Regions from separate parts of the Paraburkholderia sp. Cpub6 genome, predicted to be linked through region 3. Evidence: predicted binding sites of a transcription regulator. Region 3 holds the regulator's gene; each other region holds the start of a gene.
What was found. The regulator LexA, encoded in region 3, represses DNA repair genes until DNA is damaged. The targets are predictions, from matches to a motif close to ACTGTATNNNNATACAGT.

Region 1: a site for LexA is predicted at 1,449-1,466, ahead of recA (recombinase RecA). Genes of this name have one in related genera too.
Region 2: a site for LexA is predicted at 2,958-2,975, ahead of HDG33_RS13380 (PA0069 family radical SAM protein). Genes of this name have one in related genera too.

The regions. Positions count from the first base shown of each region.
Region 1 is NZ_JACHDM010000002.1:194,806-199,978, reverse strand. It holds gene recX (recombination regulator RecX) at 1-263, opposite strand, end outside; gene recA (recombinase RecA) at 271-1,347, opposite strand; gene HDG33_RS05675 (response regulator transcription factor) at 1,602-2,390, shown strand; gene HDG33_RS05670 (sensor histidine kinase) at 2,400-3,959, shown strand; gene HDG33_RS05665 (MFS transporter) at 4,168-5,173, shown strand, end outside.
Region 2 is NZ_JACHDM010000006.1:103,996-109,168, forward strand. It holds gene HDG33_RS13365 (acyl-CoA dehydrogenase) at 1-794, shown strand, start outside; gene HDG33_RS13370 (D-amino acid dehydrogenase) at 934-2,220, opposite strand; gene HDG33_RS13375 (Lrp/AsnC ligand binding domain-containing protein) at 2,400-2,888, shown strand; gene HDG33_RS13380 (PA0069 family radical SAM protein) at 3,034-4,185, shown strand; gene HDG33_RS13385 (NINE protein) at 4,223-4,690, opposite strand; gene HDG33_RS13390 (sorbosone dehydrogenase family protein) at 4,881-5,173, opposite strand, start outside.
Region 3 is NZ_JACHDM010000007.1:80,611-85,783, forward strand. It holds gene HDG33_RS14960 (sulfate ABC transporter substrate-binding protein) at 1-1,010, opposite strand, end outside; gene lexA (transcriptional repressor LexA) at 1,322-1,972, shown strand; gene HDG33_RS14970 (hypothetical protein) at 2,075-2,419, shown strand; gene HDG33_RS14975 (DUF2939 domain-containing protein) at 2,539-3,156, shown strand; gene HDG33_RS14980 (universal stress protein) at 3,275-3,742, opposite strand; gene nodI (nodulation factor ABC transporter ATP-binding protein NodI) at 4,165-5,079, shown strand; gene HDG33_RS14990 (ABC transporter permease) at 5,099-5,173, shown strand, end outside.

The sequences.
Region 1 (5,173 bases), on a different contig from region 3:
TTCTCTTCGCCGGGTTGGCGACGCGAGCGGGTGTAGGTGACCTCGGAGGGGATTGGGGAATCGAGTCCGGAGGAATCCCGGCTGGACGACGCTGCAGCGGGCGCAGACCGCGTACGCTGCGGGCCGCGGCCCGCGGCGCGGTCATGTGCGTCGAACGGTTCGAACGGATCGCCGGACTCAGGCGATCCGTCCGCCGCGTCGCGCGGGCCGTCCGGATAGCGTCCGGAGTCGAAACCGGACAGCGGCCGGCCTTTGCGTATCACTTGATGCTTACTCTTCTTCGCCCGCGACTTCAGCGTCCGCGCCGGTCACGGCGTTCGCCATCGCGGTAACGCCCAGCGATTCGCGGATACGGTTCTCGATTTCGCGAGCGATATCCGGATTTTCGCGCAGGAATTCACGCGCGTTGTCCTTGCCCTGACCAATCCGCTCGCCGCTGTAGCTGTACCATGCGCCGGCCTTGTCGACGATCTTCGCCTGCACGCCGAGGTCGATGATTTCGCCCTGACGCGAGATGCCCTCGCCGTACAGGATGTCGAAAATCGCTTCACGGAACGGCGGCGCCACCTTGTTCTTGACGACCTTCACGCGGGTTTCGTTGCCGATCACTTCGTCGTTCTTCTTGATCGAGCCGATGCGGCGAATGTCGAGACGCACCGACGCGTAGAACTTCAGCGCATTACCGCCCGTGGTGGTTTCCGGGTTGCCGAACATCACGCCGATCTTCATGCGGATCTGGTTGATGAAGATCACGAGGCAATTCGTGCGCTTGATCGTGCCGGTCAGCTTGCGCAGCGCCTGCGACATCAGACGCGCCTGCAGACCCGGCAGCGAGTCGCCCATTTCGCCTTCGATTTCCGCCTTCGGCACCAGCGCCGCGACCGAGTCGATCACGATCATGTCGATCGAGCCCGAGCGCACCAGCGCGTCGGCGATTTCGAGCGCCTGTTCGCCGGTGTCCGGCTGCGAGACCAGCAGGTCGGCGACGTTCACGCCGAGCTTGCCCGCGTATTGAATGTCCAGCGCGTGTTCCGCGTCGATGAACGCCGCGGTGCCGCCGAGCTTCTGCATTTCGGCGACGACCTGCAGCGTCAGCGTGGTTTTACCGGACGATTCCGGACCGTAGATTTCGACCACGCGGCCGCGCGGCAAACCGCCGACGCCCAGTGCGATGTCGAGGCCGAGCGATCCGGTGGAGACCACCTGGATGTCTTCGACTGCCTCACCTGCGCCGAGCCGCATGACCGACCCTTTGCCGAACTGCTTTTCGATCTGCGCGAGCGCGGCGGCGAGAGCCTTGCTCTTTTCAGCAGTCAGTCCAGCCGAGCCTTTCTTGCTTTCTTCCATGAATCGTCCTTTGCTATGATGAACGGCGTCTGAGGCAGATGTGCACCCGTGGTTCCACTCGAATTGAGCGGAGTCTCCAGGACATCACACGAAACGCAGACACTGTATAAAAAAACAGTAGTTTTGGCAAGCGCGATTGTGATGCGAACGCGCATCTTTTACTGTCGCATCGCCCCAACTACCCACAATAATGTTCGGAGACCGCTGCGCGCCGGGGCAACCCCACGGTGCCGGCAAAGCCAGGCTGGCGCATCATGCGAATTCTAATTGCCGAAGACGACAGCATACTCGCGGATGGTCTGGTTCGATCACTCCGCCAATCGGCCTATGCGGTCGATCACGTGAAAAGCGGCGTGGAAGCCGATACCGCGTTGTCAATGCAGACGTTCGACCTATTGATCCTCGATCTGGGCCTGCCGCGCATGTCCGGGCTCGAGGTGCTGCGCCGCCTGCGCGCGCGCAATTCGAACCTGCCCGTGCTGATCCTGACCGCCGCCGATAGCGTCGACGAACGCGTCAAAGGCCTCGACCTCGGCGCCGACGATTACATGGCCAAGCCCTTCGCGCTGAACGAACTCGAAGCGCGCGTGCGCGCGCTGACACGGCGCGGCGCGGGCGGCGGCCCGACCGTCGTGCGGCATGGCTCGCTGTCGTTCGATCAGGTGGGCCGCATCGCCTACGTCAACGACCAGGCGATCGATCTGTCGGCGCGCGAGCTCGGTCTGCTCGAAGTGCTGCTGCAACGGATCGGCCGGCTGGTCTCGAAAGAGCAGCTCGTCGACCATCTATGCGAATGGGGCGAGGAAGTCAGCAACAACGCGATCGAAGTCTACGTGCACCGGCTGCGCAAGAAGATCGAACCGAGCGGCGTGCGCATCATCACCGTGCGCGGGCTCGGCTACTGCCTCGAAAAAGCGGCGCCGCCGGCAAATGCGAGCGCGCCCGCCACCCCGGCCGGCTCCGAGCCGCAGACGGCACAAGCGGCACAATCGTCCACCGCGCCGTCGTCCACCGCGATGCCGGCGAGCCACCACTACAAATAGAGGCCAGCGATGTCCGCACGCGCTGATCGCGCCACGGCGCACGCTGCGGACCTCGACGAGGCGCGCGACGCGCGCTACGCCAATCCGTTCGCCGCGCCCGACGAAACCGAAGCCGCCGCCGAAGCGCGTCCGCGCTCGCTGTTCGGCGAAATTCTCGACTGGATGCTCGCGCCGCTGCTGCTGCTGTGGCCGATGAGCCTCGCGGTCACCTATCTGGTCGCGAAGTCGATCGCGAACGGGCCGTTCGACCGCGCGCTCGAAATCGACGCCTACGTGCTCGCGCGCCAGATCCATCCGGTCAATGGCGTCGCGGAGCTGTCACTGCCCGAGTCGACGCGCGATTTCCTGCGCGCCGACAACGTCGACAGCGTGTTCTTTCAGGTGCTCGGCACGCGCGGCGAGCTCGTGGCCGGCGAGCGTGACATGCCACTGCCGCACGAGGAGGACCGCCCGCCGCCGGGCCTCGTCGAATTCCGCGACGACGTGCTGCGCGGCAACGACATCCGCGTCGCCTACACGACCGTCGAGTTTCCGCAGACGCCGGGCGCGCAGGCCGTGCTCGTGCAGGTCGCCGAAACGCTCGACAAGCGCAGCCAGCTCGCCAACGACATCATCAAGGGCGTGATCCTGCCGCAGTTCGTGATCCTGCCGCTCGCGATCCTGCTCGTGTGGTTCGGACTGTCGCGCGGGCTCGAGCCGCTGCATGCGCTGCAGGCGCATATCCGCGCGCGCCGGCCGGACGATCTGTCGCCGCTCGAAGCGCGCCGCGCGCCGCCGGAAATCGAGCCGCTCGTCACGTCGTTCAACGATCTGCTCACGCGCCTCGAACAGAACATGGAGCTGCAGAAGCGCTTCATCGCCGACGCCGCGCATCAGATGAAAACGCCGCTGGCCGGCCTGCGCACCCAGGCCGAGCTCGCGCTGCGCCAGAACGCGTCGGCCGAGGTTCGTCGCTCGCTCGAACAGATCGCGACGAGCTCCGAGCAGGCCGCGCGGCTCGTCACGCAATTGCTCGCGCTGGCGCGCGCGGAGAACCGTCGGTCGGGGCAGATCTTCACGCCGGTCGAACTGGGCGAACTCGCGCGCAGCGCGGTGCGCGAATGGGTGCAGGCCGCGCTCGCGAAACAGATGGACATCGGCTACGAAGCGCCCAACGAGCCCGTCGAAGTCGCCGGCAATCCGGTGATGCTGCGTGAAATGCTGTCGAACCTGATCGACAACGCGATCCGCTATACGCCGGCGGGCGGCCGCATCACCGTGCGCGTGCGGCACGACACCCCCGCGCGGCTCGTGCACCTGGAAGTCGAGGACACCGGGCTCGGCATTCCGGCCAGCGAGCGCTCGCGTGTGGTCGAGCGCTTTTACCGGATTCTGGGCCGCGAGGGCGACGGCAGCGGCCTCGGCCTCGCGATCGTGCGCGAGATTGCGGCAATGCACGGCGGCGAGCTCGCCATCGACGACAACGTCTACCAGGAGTCACCGCGGCTCGCCGGCACACTGGTGCGCGTCAGCTTGCACGTGCTCGAACGGGGCGGGACTTACCCTAACGCGCCTCTATCGGCAGCTTGACGGTCAGCGTTTTTTTGAGATATTTCAGCGTGGGTTGCGCGCACATACCAGCACATTAACGGAAATTGAACGCCTATTCGTCGGCTTACCGGACTACCCCAAGTTCAGGCGCCGAGTCAGAACGCCGTAAGTTTCCACTCCAATAATCGGTTGCACGGGAACGGCTGTGCCGGCGATCCGTGGATATATCAATATTGGAGACGACAATATGGCTACCGTTGGCGGGCAAATCTCGCACGTGCCGATGACGCGCGATGAGAAGCGGGTGATCTTCGCATCGTCGCTGGGTACGGTTTTCGAGTGGTACGACTTCTATCTGGCCGGCTCGCTTGCGGCCTTCATCAGCAAGAGCTTCTTCTCCGGCGTCAATCCGACCGCGGCGTTCATCTTCACGCTGCTCAGCTTCGCGGCGGGCTTCGCGGTGCGGCCGTTCGGCGCGATCGTATTCGGGCGGCTCGGCGACATGGTCGGGCGCAAGTACACGTTCCTGATCACGATCGTCATCATGGGCCTGTCGACGTTCCTCGTCGGCTTCCTGCCGGGCTACGCGGCGATCGGCATCGCTTCGCCGGTGCTCTTCATCGCGATGCGCCTGCTGCAGGGTCTCGCGCTCGGCGGCGAGTATGGCGGCGCCGCGACCTACGTGGCCGAACACGCGCCGGCGAACCGCCGCGGCTTCTACACCGCATGGATCCAGACCACCGCCACGCTCGGTCTGTTTCTGTCGCTGCTCGTGATTCTCGGCGTTCGCACGTTCATGGGCGAAGACGCCTTCGGCGCCTGGGGCTGGCGCATTCCGTTCGTCGTGTCGATCCTGCTGCTCGCGGTGTCGGTGTGGATTCGCCTGCAACTGCATGAGTCGCCGGTGTTCGCGCGCATCAAGGCCGAGGGCAAGACCTCGAAGGCGCCGCTTTCCGAAGCGTTCGGCCAATGGAAGAACCTGAAGGTCGTGATTATCGCGCTGCTCGGCCTGACGGCCGGCCAGGCTGTCGTCTGGTACACGGGCCAGTTCTACACGCTGTTCTTCCTCACGCAGACGCTGAGGGTCGACGGTTCGAGCGCCAACATCATGATCGCGCTCGCGCTGCTGATCGGCACGCCGTTCTTCCTGTTCTTCGGCTCGCTGTCGGATCGCATCGGCCGCAAGCCGATCATCATGGCCGGCCTGCTGATCGCCGCACTCACCTACTTCCCGCTGTTCAAGGCGCTCACGC
Region 2 (5,173 bases), on a different contig from region 3:
AGCAGTCGGTCGCGATCATCCAGCACCCGGACGTGCGCCGCATGCTGTCGACGATGCGCAGCCTCACCGAGGCGTCGCGCGCGCTCGCCTACGTCGCCGCCTCGCACTGCGATATCGCGCATCGTCATCCGGACGATGCGACGCGCGCGAAGCATCAGGCGATCTACGAATACCTCGTGCCGATCGTGAAGGGCTGGAGCACGGAGCTGTCGATCGACGTGACGAGCCTCGGCGTGCAGGTGCATGGCGGCATGGGCTTCATCGAGGAAACCGGCGCTGCCCAGTACTACCGCGACGCGCGCATTCTACCGATTTACGAAGGCACGACCGCGATCCAGGCCAACGACCTGATCGGTCGCAAGACGCTGCGCGACGGCGGCAAGGTCGCGAAGGAACTGCTCGCTGGCGTCGCCGAAACGGTTGAAGCGCTTGGCGCGCAGCAGGGCGCGGCGTTCGCGTCGATGCGCACACAGCTCGCGCAGGGCCGGCGCGCGCTTGGCGCGGTCGTTGATTTCGTCGTCGCCAATGCGAAGGGCGATCCGAATGCGGTGTTCGCGGGCAGCGTGCCCTATCTGAAGCTCGCGGGCATCGTGCTGGGCGGCTGGCAGATGGCGCGTGCGCAGCTTGCCGCGGCGACGAAGCGCGACGAGGACCCAGCGTTTCATGACGCGAAGATCGCGACCGCGCGGTTCTACGCCGAGCACGTGTTGCCACAGGCGGCGGCGCTCGAAGTGGCGATCGTCAGCGCGAAGGGGGGCGAGGGCGTGCTGGCTTTGTCGGAAGACCAGTTCTGAGCATGCCTCGATGCCGGCCGCGATCGCGGCAGCACATTGAAATGCAAACGGCGCCCCGCGAGGCGCCGTTTGTTTGACCGGCTGCTGTTTGTTGCGGCCTGCGCCGCGGCCAGGACCGCGTCAGCGCACGCACTCAAACTCACGCATACGCCGGCCGATGCTCGCCCGCGGTCTCACCGAGATAGCGATGCACCGACAGATCGTCCGCGCGAATCGCGGGCTGCTTGCCCGACATCAAGTCGGCGAGCAGTTGGCCCGAGCCGCACGACATCGTCCAGCCAAGCGTGCCGTGGCCGGTGTTCAGGAACAGGTTCGGAACCGGCGTGCGGCCGACGATCGGCGTGCCGTCCGGCGTCATCGGCCGCAGACCGGTCCAGAACGTCGCCTTCGACGTGTCGCCGCCGCCCGGGAACAGGTCATTCACAGAAAGCTCGAGCGTCTCGCGGCGCGCCTGGCGCAGCGATTTGTCGAAGCCGACGATCTCGGCCATCCCGCCGACGCGAATCCGGTCATCGAAGCGCGTGATCGCGATCTTGTAGGTCTCATCGAGCACGGTCGACACTGGCGCGGCAGCCGCGTCGACGATCGGCGCGGTGATCGAATAGCCTTTCAGCGGATAGACCGGAATCTTCACTATGCCATCGAGGAAGCGTGTCGAATACGAGCCGAGCGCGACCACGAACGAATCCGCGCGCACGAGTTCGCTGCCGCACTGCACGCCGGCGATGCGGCCGCCCGCCATCGCGAGCGCGTCGATCGACGTGTTGTAGCGGAACTTGACGCCCAGTTCCTCGGCGAGCGCCGCGAGGCGCGTCGTGAACATCTGGCAGTCGCCGGTTTCGTCGCCGGGCAGGCGCAGGCCGCCGGTGAGCTTGTGCGACACCGCGGCGAGGGCTGGTTCGGCCTTGGCGAGTTCGTCGGCCGTCAGCAGCTCGTATGGCACGTTGGCTTCCTGCAGTACGGCGATGTCTTTCGCGGCGCCGTCGAACTGCTGTTGCGTGCGAAATACCTGCAGCGTGCCGCCGGTGCGGCCTTCGTACTCGATGCCGGTGTCGGCGCGCAACGCCTGCAGGCAGTCGCGGCTGTATTCGGCCAGCCGCACCATACGGCCCTTGTTCACCGCATAGCGCGGCGCCGTGCAGTTCTGCAGCATCTGCCACATCCATTGCAGTTGGAACGCGGTGCCGTCGACGCGAATCGCTAGCGGCGCGTGCTTCTGGAACATCCACTTGACGGCCTTCAGCGGCACGCCCGGGGCGGCCCACGGCGAAGCGTAGCCCGGCGAGATCTGGCCCGCGTTGGCGAAACTGGTTTCGAGCGCCGGGCCGGCTTCGCGATCGATGACAGTCACTTCGTGACCGGCGCGCGCGAGGTAATACGCACTCGTCACGCCGACGACGCCACTGCCCAAAACGACGACTCGCATAGCTGCTCCAGATATCCAAAAATTGAGTGAGGGCAAGGCGCTCGTCGGAGGTTCGATCTGATTCGATTCGGCGAGCTGCAATGTGAGGTGAAATGCCGTTTGCCCAGTGTTAACCGCTATACTATTAACAGTGAGACAGGTTTTGTTATCGTATTTTCATCATTTTTAGAAAAAACACCATGCGTACCCAGCGCCAGCCCGTGCGGGCTCTCGACAAGCTCGATCACAAGATCCTGCGGCTCCTGCAGCAGGACGGCCGTATGGCGATGAAGGACCTGGCGGAGCAGGTCGGTCTGTCAGTGACGCCGTGCATCGAGCGCGTCAAGCGGATGGAGCGCGACGGCGTGATCACCGGCTACTACGCCCGCGTGAACCCGGCCGAGCTCGGCGCGGCGCTGCTCGTGTTCGTCGAGATCACGCTCGATCACAAGAGTGGCAACATGTTCGATCTGTTCCGGCGCGAGGTGCAGAAGATCCCCGAGGTTCTCGAGTGCCACCTCGTGTCGGGCGATTTCGACTATCTGATCAAGGCGCGCATCGGCGAAATGGCCGATTACCGCAAGTTGCTCGGCGATATCCTGCTGCAGCTGCCGGGCGCGGTGCAGTCGAAGAGCTATGTGGTGATGGAGGAAATCAAGGAGACGCTGACGATCGCGGTGGGCGAGTAGGTGCCGGTTCACTGACGGGGTTGGACGCGCATCAAGCGACCAACGAAGTGCTCGACAAACGGCGTAAACACTGTATATTTATACAGGTGTTTTGCGCCGCTTTCCTTTGGCGCTTCCTGTTTGCGTTTGCTTTGCGTGGCCCGCCGTGGATGACCCCGACACCCCTGACATTCCCGAATTTCCGATCGCGCCGCCGGCGCCTCGCAAGGGGCGCGGCGCGGTCACGAACCTGCAAGGCCGCTACGAAGTCGACCAGCGCGAAGCCGTCCACGATGGCTGGCAGACGGCCGACGAAGACGGGGAGCCGAAGGTCCTGCGCACGCAGGTGTTCGAGGAGCGCGCAAAAACCATCCTCACACGCAATGCATCGCCGGACATTCCGTTCAATGTGTCGCTGAATCCTTACCGGGGCTGCGAACACGGCTGCATCTATTGCTTCGCGCGGCCCACGCACAGCTACCTGGGCTTGTCGCCCGGGCTCGATTTCGAAAGCCGCATCTACGCGAAGATCAACGCGCCCGAACTGCTCGAGCGGGAACTGTCGAAGAAATCCTATGTACCCGAGCCGATCGCGCTCGGCGTCGCCACCGATGCATGGCAGCCGGCCGAACGTGACTTGCGTCTTACGCGTCGTGTGATCGAGGTGCTCAGCGAGCGCAACCACCCGTTCGCGGCGATCACCAAATCATCGCTGATCGAGCGCGACATCGACCTGCTTGCGCCGATGGCCGGGCGCGGGCAATTCATGGCGGCGATCACCATCACCACGCTGGACGCCGACATCGCGCGCACGCTCGAACCGCGCGCGGCCACGCCGTCGCGCCGGCTGCGCACGATCCGTACGCTAAGCGAGGCGGGCATTCCGGTCGGCGTCAGCATCGCGCCGGTGATCCCGTTCGTCACCGAACCGGATATGGAGCGCGTGCTCGAAGCATGCGCCGAAGCGGGCGCCAGCAATGCGAGCTATATCGTGCTGCGGCTGCCGTGGGAGGTCGCGCCGCTGTTCAAGGATTGGCTGGGCGCACATTTCCCGGATCGGGCCGAGCGCGTGATGAGCCGTGTGCGCGACATGCGAGGCGGCAAGGATTACGATTCTTCGTTCTCGACCCGCATGAAGGGAGAGGGCTTATGGGCGGATCTGCTCAGGCAGCGCTTTCACAAGGCCGTGCGCCGGTTAGGGTTGAACGGGCGCGACCGCGGCATTCTCGACATGTCGCATTTCCGCCGGATCGAGCCGCCGCGCGCCGAGCAGGTGAGCGCACCGGCGCGCGACAATCCGCAACTGAGGCTTTTCTAGCGCGCAGGAACGTCTGCGGGTCCCGCGACGGGGGGCATTACTGCGAAATCGCCTTGGCCGCTTCGACCTGACTTTCGAAGTAGGTCTGGAACGCGAGCGCGAGACCGGTCATCAGCAGAAACGCACCGATCAGCAGCGAAAAGATCACGACGAAAATGACCGTCCAGCCGGAGCGGCTTTTGCGTTGCGTGTGGGTGTTGAATTGCGCATTCCATTTCTGATCAGGACGCAGCCCGTAGACGAGCGCCGCCAGAAACGCGGCAAACAGCGAAACCGCGCCGATCGGCGCGAGCGCCCAGCCCAGGATCGACGCGCGCTCGGTCGCGACCAGCAGCATCACGCCGGGAATGCCGATCAGCGTGCCGAGTAGATGCGCCCAGCCGTAGATGTCTCGGGTGCCGTACAGATAGAAGCGGTGGGCGCCGAGGCTGCCGAACAGGAACGCCAACGCGGCGGTGAGCGTCTTGGATCTGAAGCGCGGGGAAGTCGAGGCAGCGGTGGGCATGAACGCGTGGGCAGAGTGACGGGCGGTCGAAAGGAGCGGCGCGCCGCGGGGGCGCGGGCCGACGCGCATTCTACGCCTGCGGCGCGCGGGTGGTCACGTGGAGGACGATCGCCCAGGCTGAAAGCGGGGTGGCGAGATGCGCCGGACCTGGCTCAAGGTGAGTGCAGCCGGGCATGCGTGCATCCGCGCGTTACGGCGCTGAATATGTGATGCGATAGATTGCGCCGGCGGTATCGTCGCTGATCAGTAGCGAACCGTCTGGCAGCGGCAACACGTCGGCGGGGCGGCCCCAGACCGATTCGCCGGGTTGTAGCCAGCCTTCGGCAAAGACCTGCTGGCGTGCGTGGCTGCCGTCAGGGTCGGTGATCACGCGCACGACGCGGTAGCCGACCTTCTTGCTGCGGTTCCACGAGCCGTGCTCGGCGATGAAGATATTGTTGCGGTAGTCGGCTGGAAACATCGGGCCGTCGTAGAAGCGCATGC
Region 3 (5,173 bases):
TCCGCGAAATGGGTCTTCTGCGCGTTGGTCCAGCCGCCGAACGAATCGTCGATCGTGTACAGCTTCAGCTTCGGAAACTTCGCGGTCAGATCGGCGGGCACCTTGCTGGAACGCGGACGATAGAAATTGCGCGCGGCGATCTCCTGACCTTGCTCGCTATACAGGAAGTTCAGATACGCCTCGGCCAGCTTGCGCGTGCCGTGTTTGTCGACGACCTTGTCGACCACCGCGACCGGCGGCTCGGCCAGAATGCTCACCGACGGCACCACGATCTCGAACCTGTCCGGACCAAACTCCTTCAGCGACAGGAACGCCTCGTTTTCCCACGCGATCAGCACGTCGCCGATACCGCGCTGCACGAAGCTCGTGGTCGCGCCGCGCGCGCCCGAATCGAGCACGCCGGCGTTCCTGTACAGCTTGCCGACGAACTCCCTGGCCTTCTGGTCGTTGCCGCCCGGTTGATGCTCGGCGTACGCCCACGCGGCCAGGTAGTTCCAGCGCGCGCCGCCCGAGGTCTTCGGATTCGGCGTCACGATCGACACGCCCGGTTTCACCAGATCGTCCCAATCCTTGATGTGCTTCGGGTTGCCCTTGCGCACCAGAAACACGATCGTCGACGTGTACGGCGATGCGTTGTCCGGCAGACGCTTTTGCCAGTTCCTGTCGACGAGCCCCTTGTTCGCGATCGCGTCGATGTCATAGGCGAGCGCAAGCGTCACGACGTCGGCCTGCAGTCCGTCGAGCACCGAGCGAGCCTGCGCGCCCGAGCCGCCGTGCGACTGCCTGAAGGTGACGGCTTCGCCGGTCCTGGCCTTCCATTCCTTGCCGAATGCCTGATTGATGTCCTGATACAGCTCGCGCGTCGGATCGTAGGACACGTTCAACAGCGTGGTGTCGGCGTGCGCGACGCCGCTTGCGCCCAACATGCCGAGTGCACCCGCCGCGCCGACGGCGAGCGCCGCGATCAGTTTTCTGGTTCGAGCCCCAAGCCCCATATGCCGATGGTTCATTTCAATTTTTCTCCGCGTGATGGTCCGCTGATGAGCGTCTGGTGTTGTTCTGCGTCGCGGTCACGTGCACATGAGCGCCAACCGGAGGCCAGTCTATCGAAGCGCTTTCATTATTAAAAATAATGTTTCTTCATTTTTTAATGCTTAAAAGTGGTAACGACAGATGCGCCGGCGGTTGGGACGCCGACAACGCCGTCATGTCGCCGATAAACGACGCCCCAGCGCGACCCTTGCGCCGAACTTAAAGTAAAGCTTGAAATGCGCCGAATACTGTATAAAAATACAGTCACCTGTTCATACATACAGTGGCCATGACAAAACTCACCGCACGACAGCAGCAGGTTTTCGATCTGATCCGCCGCGCGATCGAACGCACCGGCTTTCCGCCCACTCGCGCGGAAATTGCCGCCGAACTCGGGTTCAGCTCGGCCAATTCCGCGGAAGAGCATCTGCGCGCGCTGGCGCGCAAGGGCGTGATCGAACTCGCGGCCGGCGCGTCGCGCGGCATCCGCCTGCTGTCCGGGCAGGAGGACGCGCCGTATCAGTTCACCCTGCCGCATGCGGGCCTGATGCAGTTGTCGTTGCCGCTGATCGGCCGGGTCGCGGCGGGTAGCCCGATCCTCGCGCAGGAACATATCTCGCAGCACTACGCGTGTGACCCGGCGCTGTTCTCGAGCAAGCCCGACTACCTGCTGAAGGTGCGCGGCCTGTCGATGCGCGACGCGGGCATTCTCGACGGCGACCTGCTCGCGGTGCAAAAGCGCACCGAAGCGAAGGACGGCCAGATCATCATTGCGCGGCTTGGCGACGACGTGACGGTCAAGCGTCTGAAGCGCCGGCCGAACGGAATCGAACTGATCGCCGAAAACCCCGATTACGACAACATCTTCGTGGAATCCGGCAGCGCCGATTTCGCGCTCGAAGGGATCGCGGTCGGGCTGATCCGCCCCAGCGAGTTCTGATCTTTCGCTGTCGCCGGAACGCTTGCGCCGGTTTGTCCAACCCAAGCCGCATTTACGCCCGCATCTACGCCCGCATCTACGCCGAATCGCCTGGAGAGACTCATGGAACGCCTTGCCCGCCTGTTGCCCTTTCGCCAGTTCGGCCGTCTGCGCCATCTGCGCAAGCTCACGCCCTGCGCGCTAATCGAGGCGCCCGCTGCGCGCACGCCGTCGCTGTTCGACGGGGCTGCCGAAGCTTCCGGTCTGCCGTCGTCGTTGCCGGCGTTCGCGCGCGTGTCGCTGAATTCGGCGCTGAACATCGCCGAGCCCGCGCGTCGCGCGCCGGTGCGGGTCTATCATGGACCGTCGCGACTGATCATGGTCGGCACGGTCGACGCCGTATGCCGTATGATCGATCGTTGCATAGCCGACGAAGCCAACGTGCACGGCGCGGTGTTCGAAGCCTGAGCGAATCCTGAGTACGCATGCAACAAGCACTTCGGATGTTCAGAGATTCGCGTGGGATGAGATCGTTTCGACCTCGCCGTGGTCGACGTTAGATCATCACTGACGTGGAGTCCCATTCGATGACAATTCGGAAACGCACACAGGGCAGCGCCACCCGGCCGCTGCTGATCACGCTGATCATGGTGATCGTGATTGCCGCGCTGGGCTTTATTTATGCGTCACCGTATCTCGCGGTGAACAATCTCAAACGCGCCGCCGATGCGCGTGACGTGCAAACCGTCAATCAGTATGTGGACTTTCCCGCGCTACGCGACAGCCTGAAGCAACAGGTGGGCGCCATGCTGACACGCCGGCTCGAGGCGGATGCCGGCAACAAGATGGCCACGATCGGCGCGGTGATCGGCGTGACGCTGATCGGCCCGCTCGTCGATGCCTATGCGACACCCGACGGCGTCGCGGCGCTGCTGAACGGCATGCCGCCGCGTGGCACGCCGGGCGAGCAACCGTCCGCGCCGCCAGCCGCGGGCGGCGAAGCGCCGGCCGCACCAGCCGCGGGCGACACCACCACGCAGGCAAGCGCACCGCCGCCCGGGCGTCAAAGCACGGCCGGCTATCGCAGTCTCAACGAGTTTGTCATCACGTACCGGCGTGGCGAAGGTAACGCGAACTATTCGGCAATCTTTCGTCGCGAAGGTCTGGTCACGTGGAAGCTCGCGGCGATCAATCTGAACGAGTGAGATCGAAGCCTGGCCGGATGGGATGCGTGGCTGGCCATCGGGGCCGGCCACGCGACAGGGTCTATTCACATCTGGACTAGATGACGGGGCGCGCGGCTTCGCGTCCCTCACTAGCCCATTACGCCGCAGCCGCCTGCTGCTGCTCCTGCGCGGACGAGCACGCCACCAGAATGCTGCACGACACGCGGTCGAGCAGCGGCGTGTTGCCCGCCCCCATCCACCACCGCGACAAACCAGTCCGACAGCGATGACCCACCACCACGAGGTCGACCTGCAACTCGTTGGCAAGATTGGCGATCTCGTCGATCGGATGACCGAATGCGAAATGCCCCTGCGCGCTCACGCCTCGTTCGGTCAGCCAGTTCACGCCCTCCTGCAGAATCTCGCGGGCCGTTTTTTCGAAGCTGCCGCAGGCGACGTCTGTCAACAGGCCCGCGCTCTGCGCGATGCTCGAACGCATGTCGACGACCGACAGCAGATGCGTTTCCGCCTTCAGTTCCAACGCCAGATCGGCACCGCAACGCAGGGCTTTGCGGCCTTCGCGCGAGCCGTCGTAGCACAACAGGATTTTCTGGTAGCTCGCCATCTGTTTTCTCCATTCGCGCGGAAAGCGCGGTCTGAATCAATCATGGTGCGCCGCAATTCGGCTTGCAAGGGATGGAAAACGCTAAGTGCATACTCGGTGCATGCCGATCCAGTCTGCACAAGCGTTGGGCGACCCGACGCAGCGTTTGCACACGGATGCCGCAATGCAAAACTTCGTTTGCGAACGCTGCGTCGACACACTGCGGGCCGGTTTGACGTGCCAGTCGTGCCACCGCCAATCAGCGGCGCCAATCGACACCGACGAGCGCGTCGCACCCCACGCATGACGCGTTCCCGGACACCCGCTCGCATCAGCGATCCGATACCTGGAGTAAGCGGCTTCGCGTGCGCAATGCGTGCATCGCAGGTATGTTGTGTGTCTTGCGCGTACGTCGTGTCTTTTTCCGGAGCCTTGCTCGAGCCATGCCCGCCGCCCCCATCGAATTCCATCAGGTCAGGAAAAGCTACGGCGAAAAAACGGTCGTCGACGGATTGTCGTTTCATGTGAACACCGGCGAATGCTTCGGGCTGCTCGGCCCCAACGGCGCCGGTAAGACCACGACATTGCGCATGCTGCTCGGCATTGCGGCGCCCGACGCCGGCGCGATCCGGCTGTGCGACGAGCCGATCCCGGGCCGCGCGCGCCTCGCGCGCTCGCGCGTCGGCGTGGTGCCGCAGTTCGACAACCTCGATCCCGATTTCACGGTGCGCGAAAATCTGCTCGTATTCGGTCGCTACTTCGGTCTGAGCGCCGCGCAGTGTCGCGCGGCGGTGCCGGGTCTGCTCGAATTCGCTCGCCTCGAGAACAAGGCGGACGCGCGCGTGAGCGAACTGTCGGGCGGCATGAAGCGGCGCCTCACGCTCGCGCGCGCGCTGATCAACGATCCCGACGTGCTGATCATGGACGAGCCGACCACCGGTCTCGATCCGCAAGCGCGCCATCTGATCTGGGAGCGGCTGCGCTCGCTGCTCGCGCGCGGCAAGACCATTCTGCTGACCACGCACTTCATGGAAGAAGCCGAACGGCTGTGTCATCGACTGTGCGTGATTGAGGAAGGCCGCAAGATCGCCGAAGGCGCGCCGCGCGAGTTGATCGAGTCCGAAATCGGCTGCGACGTGATCGAGATCTACGGCCCCGATCCGTTTGCGTTGCGCGACGAACTCGCGCCGCTCGCCGAGCGCACCGAGATCAGCGGCGAGACGCTGTTCTGTTACGTGAACGACGCGCAGCCCGTGCATATGCGCCTCAAGCAGCGCGCCGATTTGCGCTATCTGCATCGGCCGGCGAATCTCGAGGATGTGTTTCTGCGGCTCACCGGTCGCGAAATGCAGGACTGAACCCATAGCGAGACACTTGATGGACGCACGTACTTACGAAACCCACGACGGCACGCCATCGGCGCAAGAACCGTTCGGTGCCTTCCCCGCCAAT